One region of the Paenibacillus sp. GCM10028914 genome, then DNA from elsewhere that is predicted to be linked to it. Evidence: riboswitches for the same ligand, from Rfam matches in the RefSeq annotation. Region 1 holds a riboswitch; each other region holds the start of a gene.

The links. A riboswitch is a leader RNA that binds a small molecule or an ion and turns the genes downstream of it on or off. The one in region 1 is predicted to bind cyclic di-AMP.
Region 2: it holds a riboswitch for cyclic di-AMP, as region 1 does, so the genes downstream of both, ACFQV5_RS10750 (C40 family peptidase) here and ACFQV5_RS24790 (C40 family peptidase) in region 1, are expected to answer to the same signal.
Region 3: it holds a riboswitch for cyclic di-AMP, as region 1 does, so the genes downstream of both, ACFQV5_RS25315 (resuscitation-promoting factor) here and ACFQV5_RS24790 (C40 family peptidase) in region 1, are expected to answer to the same signal.

Annotation. Positions count from the first base shown of each region.
Region 1 is NZ_JBHTFO010000018.1:891,222-894,485, forward strand. Features, by position in the region: gene ACFQV5_RS24780 (endonuclease MutS2) at 1-496, opposite strand, end outside; gene ACFQV5_RS24785 (hypothetical protein) at 601-777, opposite strand; cyclic di-AMP (ydaO/yuaA leader) riboswitch at 1,126-1,263, shown strand; gene ACFQV5_RS24790 (C40 family peptidase) at 1,268-2,134, shown strand; gene ACFQV5_RS24795 (GNAT family N-acetyltransferase) at 2,231-2,503, opposite strand; gene ACFQV5_RS24800 (hypothetical protein) at 2,645-2,998, shown strand.
Region 2 is NZ_JBHTFO010000012.1:122,740-126,003, forward strand. Features, by position in the region: gene ACFQV5_RS10745 (aminoglycoside phosphotransferase family protein) at 1-921, opposite strand, end outside; gene ACFQV5_RS10750 (C40 family peptidase) at 1,017-1,490, opposite strand; cyclic di-AMP (ydaO/yuaA leader) riboswitch at 1,494-1,626, opposite strand; gene ACFQV5_RS10755 (four-helix bundle copper-binding protein) at 1,795-2,124, opposite strand; gene ACFQV5_RS10760 (Mrp/NBP35 family ATP-binding protein) at 2,331-3,264, shown strand, end outside.
Region 3 is NZ_JBHTFO010000021.1:11,169-14,432, reverse strand. Features, by position in the region: gene ACFQV5_RS25315 (resuscitation-promoting factor) at 91-1,296, opposite strand; cyclic di-AMP (ydaO/yuaA leader) riboswitch at 1,570-1,781, opposite strand; gene ACFQV5_RS25310 (TatD family hydrolase) at 1,981-2,751, opposite strand; gene ACFQV5_RS25305 (HD domain-containing protein) at 2,833-3,264, opposite strand, start outside.

The sequences.
Region 1 (3,264 bases):
GCTTTATGCGTTCTTCGGACACCATTATTTTTTTGCGGATTTTCGCTAAGTCTTTACTTGCAGCATCGACTACACGGCCACTGTAAATACATCGTTCAATTTCTGATAGAAGGGACGAAAGCTCATACATCGACGAAGCGTATGCAGCGATAGTAGGAGCGATATCACTTTTATTAGCCATATAACGAATCAGTTGCTTGCAGCTACGCAGAAATTGTTGAATATGGGAAAAGTCTCGTTCACTAAGCACATAACCTGTTCCTAACAGTTGCAGGACGGGTTCGATTCCTTCCAGTGATGGGATAGGCACACTAGCACCGGCACGGAGTAATGCTCCTGCTTCATGGGTCTGATCAAGCTGATGACGTATTGTTTTAAGCTGTGTAAGTGGCTGCATGTTTCGAATGTGTTCTTTTCCAAGATAAGAGACAGCGAAACGTTCTAGTTCACTTTTTACCTTGTCGTATTGCAGTTGTTTTAAAGTTGATGAATTCATTGATTTCCAGCTCCTTATTAATATTCTTTAATCTGTATGTTCCTTGAAACAGCCCGGAAAACAAAAAAAAGGCAGAGAATGAACCTTAGGTTCACTCTCTGCCTTTAGATCGGCCATCCTATATTTTCGACATCACGATAGAAATAGGCTTTGAGCGCTAAATAATCAGCCATATTCCTAAAAAATCCGTGCTGAACTGTCAGCACGGATGAATAGACGCCAAAAAACAGGATAGACCTCCCGGGCTTCAATTGATATCCGCAGTTCTTAACTAATTGCATAGATGGAAAAATCCATAAGAAAATAGACATAGCCATTTCGGACTATGAACAAACCAAGGAATTTCCAATCTTATGAAATTTGGTTAGTTAAGAACGCTCACCGACATCAAAATCTCTCCTTATAAGAGGGTATGGCTTTAATATATGTTTTTTTATTCGTAAAAGTCAAGATGGATAACCGTAAACCTGCAGATAAAACCTTTTCAATATTTCCCATGTCATAAATAGGTATCGAAAAAGTATCAAATTGACTTCAAATAGTTACAATCTATTCATATTTTCACGAAACGGACACAATTTAGACGTAAATTCCCCTTTAAGATATGTTAACTTTATATAAGTCACTTGGTCTACAAACAGCTGAATCCAGTCGAGCATAACGTCTGGTACGGGGGAGCTTTATATGGGGTGAATGTTTATCCGATAAACTAGGGAATACCTCTTCCCGAATCCGTCAACTAACCTCGGAAGCAACAGGGAGGATAACATCATGAATAACATACTGAAAAAAATGCTATTAACTGGGGCGATTGTAGCTTCTACATTTGTTCTTAGTCCTGATTTTGCTAGTGCAGCTACATCTTCTATCAAAGTTCAAATCAATGATTCATTAGTTAATTTTCCAGATCAGACTCCATTCGTTGACAGTAATGGATATACTCAAGTACCGATTCGTATGATTGGTGATAAGCTAGGAGCTACAGTTAAATATGAGAAGGTCAACTCATACATAGTTAAAGTAACGATTAAAAAAGGCAGCAAAACGATCGTATTGAAATCCAATTCCAGCAGTGCTTTTGTGAACTCAAAAGAAGTTAAAATGGATACGAAGATGCGAGTTATTGGAGGACGTACATTTGTACCACTTCGTTTTGTAACCGATGTTTTCGGATTCACGTTGAATTGGGATTCGAAGAACAATATTGCTATGTTAAGCACAGATGGAAAAACCTATAAACCTGCTTATACTGCATCTGCTACAAGCACTTCTAAAGGAAAGCAAGTTGTAGCAGAAGCTAAGAAGCATCTAGGCGTTAAATATGTATGGGGCGGTTCTTCGCCATCCACAGGATTCGATTGCTCCGGTTTTATTAAATATGTGTATGGAAAAATGGGCGTTAGTCTGCCTCACAGTTCCATTTCATTGCACGAAAATCACGGAACACCTGTTTCGAAGAGCAATCTGAAAGAAGGAGATCTTGTATTCTTTATTACGAATAAAGTTTCGACATCTCACGTAGGTATTTATATTGGTAATAATGAATTTATTTCCGCTACTAGCAAAGGAATTACGATTGCAAATTTAAACAGCTCCTATTGGGGTCCTAAATATAATGGTGCAAATCGAATCTTCTAGTGGTGTTCATAACGAATTAAAGGGTTGTCCCCTGACAATCATCTAAAGATGACTGTCAGAGGACAATCCTTTTTTGTTTCTATAAATCTCAGATTGTTAATGTAACAGATCCCGATCTTCGGGAAATTTGTTGAAATGATGGGCAGCGTAAGAACAAGAAGGATTAATTTTTAAGCCTTCGGCTCTGGCATACTCGATTACTTTTCGAATTAGCTGTTCGGCAATTCCTTTGCCTCGTAAAGAAGGAGAAACAAAGGTGTGGTCAATGTTAATCACATGGTCACCTAGAGACGAATATGTAATTTCAGCGACTGTATTTCCATTTTCACCTATGAAAAAACGTCCTTGTTCGGACTGAATATCTTGCATTAACCTAAACCTCCTCTTGGATATACCTAGTATTTACTTATACCCGTATGTTCTGTTCGTCAAACCTTCATGAATAGGCATACACCCTTTCATGGGCGTGCGCATATAGTGAGAGCAAGGATAATACGAAGGAGTGAATGTATGACGACATATCCGAGTCACCAAGTCGTATACGAATGCGACCAACATATTGCGAACTCTATGCTTAAACACAAGGAAAACGTCCACCATACGATGAAAAATGCAATGAATCGTAAAGTACGAGTGCAGACGGTAGATCATGAAGTCATCGAAGGAATTGTTGTAGGTGTAGATACAAAATATGTATATTTGAACATTGATCCAGGAAGTACACGTGGATTTTACCCTGGTTACCCACCACCGCGGCCACCATTTCATCCAGGCTATCCGCCACCACGGCCACCGTATCCAGGATTCAATCCAATCCTTCCATTAGCGTTGTTTAATTTGTTAACCATTAGCCTGCTTTGGTAATAATGGCTAGCAGATTGGGATGAACGAAAAGCCTGTGGATTTTTAAAGCGTATATCAAACGAAAATAATCGCAACAACGCCGCCCATTGGAGAAATAGGCGGCGTTGTTGCATTCATATTATATAGTGGGCATTTTGTCTGCAAGTGTATATACCATTACCCTGCTTGCAGGTTTTTCGAAATAATATATATTTACTTGGAGCATTAGCAGACTCTACGGAGCGTTTATTGTATTTTTACATATGGGACGGCATTATAAAAACCAG
Region 2 (3,264 bases), on a different contig from region 1:
ATGCTTATGAATCAATCTCTTAAACTCGTAAATATCAGATAAACTTCCGATCTCTTGTTCTGTATACTTCTCATAGATTGATTTCACGAAATTCGCTCCATAATCATGCAGCATCGTTCCCGCAAATAATCGCTCAATAAACTCATTATACTTCATATTGAGTCCTTTAATAAACTGTTCTACTCCTTCGATGTCACACCGCAGCAGTTCAAAAATAATGGGAGGATACTCATACTCTATCGGTGCAATAGTACTATCGGCAAAGTCAATAATATAAATGAATTCATTCGAGTCAATCAGCACATTATCATCTGTAAGATCACCATGTACGTGAACGAAAGTTTGTATCTCATATCGATTCAAAAATTCTGCAACCTGTAACCTTACTTCTGGAAGTAAGATATTCCAACGTTCATTATAAACAGATCTCTCGATGATAACCGCAGGACTAAACTCTTCATCCGGTTCGGTGTTCAGCTTCTCCATATCAAGCTGCAAGCGTTCTATAAAGACACTTTTCTGCTTCATTGTAAATGAACCTAACACATCACCAGCACTGTCTCCCTCAATATAATCCATAATGAGATATTTAAATACATATTTATCAACGATTTCACCAGTAGCGACAATGGACGGCGTACGAACGCCTTGATGAATCGCTCTTTGCATCGAAGCCTGTTCGGCCGTATAGTCCTGATCTGTGTTTAGGCCCGACTCGGTTGGGGCGAAAATCTTAATCACATAACTTCCAACTTTAAACACGGCATTGGTCCCCGGCTTCAAATGAGAGATATGCTCCGCCCCGAGCAAGTGTTCATTGGTAAATATCTTTTCTATTAGAGGTCTGAAGTCTTCTATGGACTGATAGACAGCTCCCCAAGCATTCCAATTGTTAATCGTTTTTTGAAATAGATATGACATCGCTTTCAAGACCTCCGAGTTCATCGCCTTTCTTTACATCCTATCATATAACAAAAAGCCCACGAATTCATCGCGGACTTCTATTATTGTAATTATTAATTTACACTTCCGACCATCTGAGCATAATTTTCTTGACTGATAACTCGACGAGCGGTTACATAACGATTCTTATAGTATGATTCAGACAACTTACTGATTCTTACACCTCTACTAGTGGAAGCATGTGCAAATTGATCATTTCCGACATAAATTCCTGCATGAGAAATTCCCTTGCCACTCGTATTAAAGAAGACTAAATCTCCGAGTCGAAGATCATCTTGATCCACATGAACACCAGCTTTAGCTTGTGAAGCAGAAGTGCGCGGTAAATCCAGATCATATTTGTTGAAAATGTACAAAATAAATCCGGAACAATCAAACCCGCTTTCAGTCGTTCCTCCCCACTTATAAGGAGTTCCAACCAATTGAGTTACTTGACTTTGTAGCTTCGCCTGATCAGCATATGCTGTGAAGGCGCCAGAAGAAAAAATAAGTGCAGACCCTAGCAATGATAGTATGACTTTCTTCAAAACACTTTCTCCCTTCGGTGCCTACGGAGTTAGCTAAGGGTTCGGCTGAAGGTCCCCTATATTCCCTCTACATCAAGAATAATTCACCCGGATCGGTTCCCCCGTTTTCAAAAACGAAATTCGGCAAATTCATTAAATTTTTGTAACCCTATCATAGGTTAATATATTTTGGCTAGATTTGTCAATGACATAGTGACAAAAATGTAATTTTTATAATAAAAATAGTGTATATCTTAAGATCACATATCAAAAAAACAGCCGGGATATGTCGGCTGTTTTTTTCGACCTACTATTATTTGCTATATTAAGCTGCCATTGCACGGCAAGCTTCAGCACATTTAAAACATGCTTCAGCGCAGCGCTGACAATGCTCGTGATCATGTTGCTTACACTCATTACCGCATTTCTCGCATATTTCAGCACATGCCTCACAAATTTGTTTGACATAAGAGCTATTGATTGACATCGCATGAGCTGCAAACGCACATAAATCAGCGCACTCCCGATCAAGACGAATGCAATCCTTCATCATCTTCATATCTTCTTCTTCTAGACAGGCGGAATAACAATGATTACAAGCCTGCATACAGCGTAGACATTCATCGATACATTTTTGCATTTGTTCATGTGACATTGTTAGTTCTCCCTTCAGAGTCGTAATTCACCTTGTTCAGCAAGGCTATATATTAATAACCACATTTTGTGTGGAATCTGTGTGGAAAATAATAGTTTTAGTTTTTTTCAAGAATATCCCCGTGTGAGCTCGTGTTGACTAGCCCTCACACATTCTTTACACTGAACAGAAAATCCATATTCAAGAAGGAAGCATAGAGGTGACTTATGAATAGAGAAATATTTGAACGTGAAATAACAAGAATTCTAGAACCCAATCTTAACCTTCCCTTGATTCAGATAGGATTAATCCGTGATGTTATGCTGAAAGATAATAAGGCTGCTATGACTCTTATCGTAACGGAACAAGATCAAGCAGAAGGTACAACAGAAACTCTGAGAAAGCAGATTGAAGGGCTGCTTCGGACCATCGGTATTTCAGATATACATATCCGGATCAAGATTGTAACGAAAGAGGAGAAGCATAGCATTACTACAAGGGCACAAGAGATGAATCAAGCTCAGCAGACGCCCGCTAAAAAACCTGCTGCACCAAATCCATTTCCTATAAGTCCAATGATCGCTGCAGGTGTAAATTTCATTGCGGTTGCAAGCGGGAAAGGTGGTGTAGGAAAATCAACTGTTACCTTGAACCTCGCAAAAGCATTACATAAAGCTGGTAAGAGAGTTGGGATCATTGATGCTGATATTTATGGCTTCAGCATTCCTGATATGATGGGAATTCACGAGAAGCCGGAACCTACAAACAACCGTCTTACTCCTCTGATAATGAATGGAATCCAAGTCATCTCTACCGGATTTTTCACAAAAGGGAATGATCCTGTGTTATGGCGGGGTCCACGCCTTGGAAGAATGCTGTCCAGCTTCTTGAATGATGTAAGGTGGGGCTCACTGGATTTCATGCTTATTGACCTGCCGCCTGGAACAGGTGATATCGCTTTGGCTATTCATCAGATGATCCCAGAATGCTCAGAAATCATCGTCACAACACCGCAATCAACTGCCGCGGTCGTTGCAGAACGTGCTGGGCTAATGGCACTCCAGACCAATCACCGAATTATTGGGGTTGTGGAGAACATGTCTTTCTACGAAGACCCTTCGGGAAATAAACATTATATTTTTGGTCGAGGTGGTGGAGAAA
Region 3 (3,264 bases), on a different contig from region 1:
AAGAGGATGATCCATCCTCTTCTTAACATTACATTCCTATTAATTAAATAGTATAGCATTAGCATGGCATTGTAAAACAGAAATCATACGTTAGTTAAGCTCTGGTTTCACCGGACCGATAACATAAACAGTATGACCGCTTTTACGCCCGAAACTAAGTGCTGATTTTAGGGAATCGTAATACACATCGATTTTGTTGCCTTTAATGGCACCCCCCGTATCTTCAGCACGACGGAAGCCGACGCCTTCAATATATACCCACCAGCCGATCGGAATGACATTCGGATCCACTGCAATCGTACGTCCTTCGGTAACACGTGTACCGGAAGCAGTACGGGTACCAATGCCTTTCTGTTCGGCGGAATATGCTGTCATAGATACATTGTTTATTACTTTTTTGTATTCAAAGTCAACACCGGCTCTAGATATAACGTTATTAGCTTTCTCAGTTGAGGATGCCGTCTTAACCGCTGACTTCTCTTGAGTAGCTACTGTTTTTGTTGTAACAGCCTTATTAGATTGCGACGATTCAGCAGAAGCCGTCTGAACAGGCACAGCTACTTTTTTCGTTCCGACTGCAATGATTTTATCTTTGGTCTTACTCTGAACTTCTTTTTTAATAATTTTCTTTGAGACAAACTTTCCATCCTCGTACACTTTCTCAATATAGTTCACCACCACGCCTGGTTTACCGCTTTGCAAGACGCGGTTATCCCCCTTTTCCAAGGAAGGGTCAGCCGTTTTGATGACTCGGAACGCACGAGTTTCAGTCTGTTTAACAGTTTGTTTCGTGACGCGAACTACACGGATTTCTTCTTGCCCGAAAATTTTTGTTTCCAGGGAAGGTTTTACTGTATCTTCGCCCTTGATTGAAATGCCCGATTCTTTGAGTACATTTGCAACCGTATCTTGGGTAGTAAATATTGTGTTTTGTTTGCCGTCTGCGGTTATACGAACAGGTACCGCTCGTTTAATAATAATGCGATCTCCATCTTGGAGAACACCGTTTAACGGCATAGAAACCTCATCCTGTGGTTTCAGGGAAATGGCTTGCTCATCCAGCACTTCATGCAGCAAAGCCCTATGGGTTTCTACTGTGGTGATTCGTCCATCAATCACCAATTGAACCTCTTTACCCGGCCGAGTGTGAACAATCAGCATAACGAGTAATGTAATTGCGATGGCGCCAATGGCGGCCAGCATTAGTTGACGCAGATTCTCATGCTTCCATCGTAATGCGTAAGACATGCTGGATGATTGTGATTCATGGGTCTCTTCGTGTTGAAAAATGCCCACTATTTCATCCTCCTTCATAGTCCCGCCGTCTAGGTAACGCATGATTGCATTTGACGCGACTATAGCAAATTGTCTCACAGAGTGTTCTGCTATCTTTCTTCACTCTGCGTTACTCCCCGTCGATTCGTACACACAACCGTCACCCCCTGTTTACCAACAGTATGACGATACACTCTCCAATATTCTAAAATAAAAGAAAGCCAAAGAAAGAGTGATAGAGACTCTTTCGTGGCTTCCTGATGTCTACGATCTGGAAAATGGTATGCACGAGTTTGCCTCTCTTAATTACGCTTACGGAGTTAGCTGTCGGGTTCGGACGTAAGAGAGACGCCCTATCTCAAGTCAACCGCTCATGGCGGATGCCCTCAAATTCACCCCTAAGACCCAAAAAAGAAATCAAATACAGGAAAGCTTGCACTCAGCCAGCTATTACTGTATCGGTTCCCCCGTTCCCCAAATCATTGGAGACTAAGCGTGACGGTTCATAAAATATTCGGCTGATGATTTCGATCAGCTTCTTATCACTGACAAGATGATATCCTGTTTCGATACAGGTTGTAAAGCAACAATCAACCACATTTTTTCAGAAAAAAGGTTAAAATATTGTAATATAGTCGCCTTTTTTGATTAAAAAACTTTAATTGGTCGCTAAAGCTCTGTTTTTCATCTGTTTTACTCTTGATTTCATTTAATTCCAAATCGTTCCATCGCATTTTGGGTTGTAATTAAACCTAATTCTTCCAGAGACAACCCTTTTATGGCAGCTGCGGTCTCAGCTACTAAACGCACATGAGCGGACTCATTTCGTTTCCCTCGGAAAGGATGTGGTGTTAAATATGGGGAGTCCGTTTCAATGAGTAATCGGTCCATTGGAACCTGTGCCAAAACCTCTTTAGGCTGTTTCGCATTTTTGAATGTGATCGGTCCACCAAAAGAAATGTGAAAGCCCATATTGAGGCATAACTTGGCCGTTTCCCAACTACCTGAAAAAGAGTGCATAACACCGCCGACCTCGGAAGCCTTCTCTTCTTTCAAAATCTTCACGATATCTTCATGCGCATCCCGGTTATGAATCACGATGGGCATATTCAGTTCCCGTGCTAATCCAATCTGGCGACGCAGCACTGTATGCTGAATCTCCTTAGGTGAGGTATCCCAGTGATAATCCAGGCCGATCTCGCCGATAGCCACCACTTTCTCATGTTTGCACAGAGAGGCAATCCATTCTAAATCCCCATCTTTCATCGTAATCGCATCTACAGGATGCCAGCCTACAGCAGCATATATAAAATCATAGGTCTCAGCCAATTTCATGGTAGTAGGAATTGTCTCCCGGTTAAAACCGATGTTGATCATACGGGTTACGCCTGCTTCTAGTGCACGGTCTATGACCTCCTCGCGATCTTCGTCGAACTCGGGAGCATCGAGATGTGTGTGTGTGTCGAATAACATAATGAAATAAACTCCTTTCTTGTTGTAGAGCAGCCGCAAAAAATGCCGATATCTGCTGCTGAAATTCTCTTCTAATGAAACTATTTATTTTTGTAAAAACACAGAGGCAATCTCTTTAGGCAGACTGTTCAGTACAGCTCTTACCTTTTCTTCAGGAAAATATAAACGATACCGCCCACGGTGAATGCCGCTGATAGAACGCACAATATCGGATACTTCGGATATCTCCTGTACATGGTCATGTCGATCCAGTAACAGAATCTGCTTATCGCTCTCAGGCGAACCGGAATGAAACTCATCATAAGGAAGATCGGTCGGATAATCAATCTCAAAATCATACTTAGGGTTTAATCCCGCTTCAGAAAAGGCTTGGCGGATTCCGTCGATCATTTCTACATCGATGTTGTCGATTTCTACATATTTATAGAGGCGACGATGCATGAAACGACCGCATAAATCGCTCAAAAGTTCATCCTTTTCCGCAGTCCACTGTAAAAAGCTCGTCTGAATTAATGC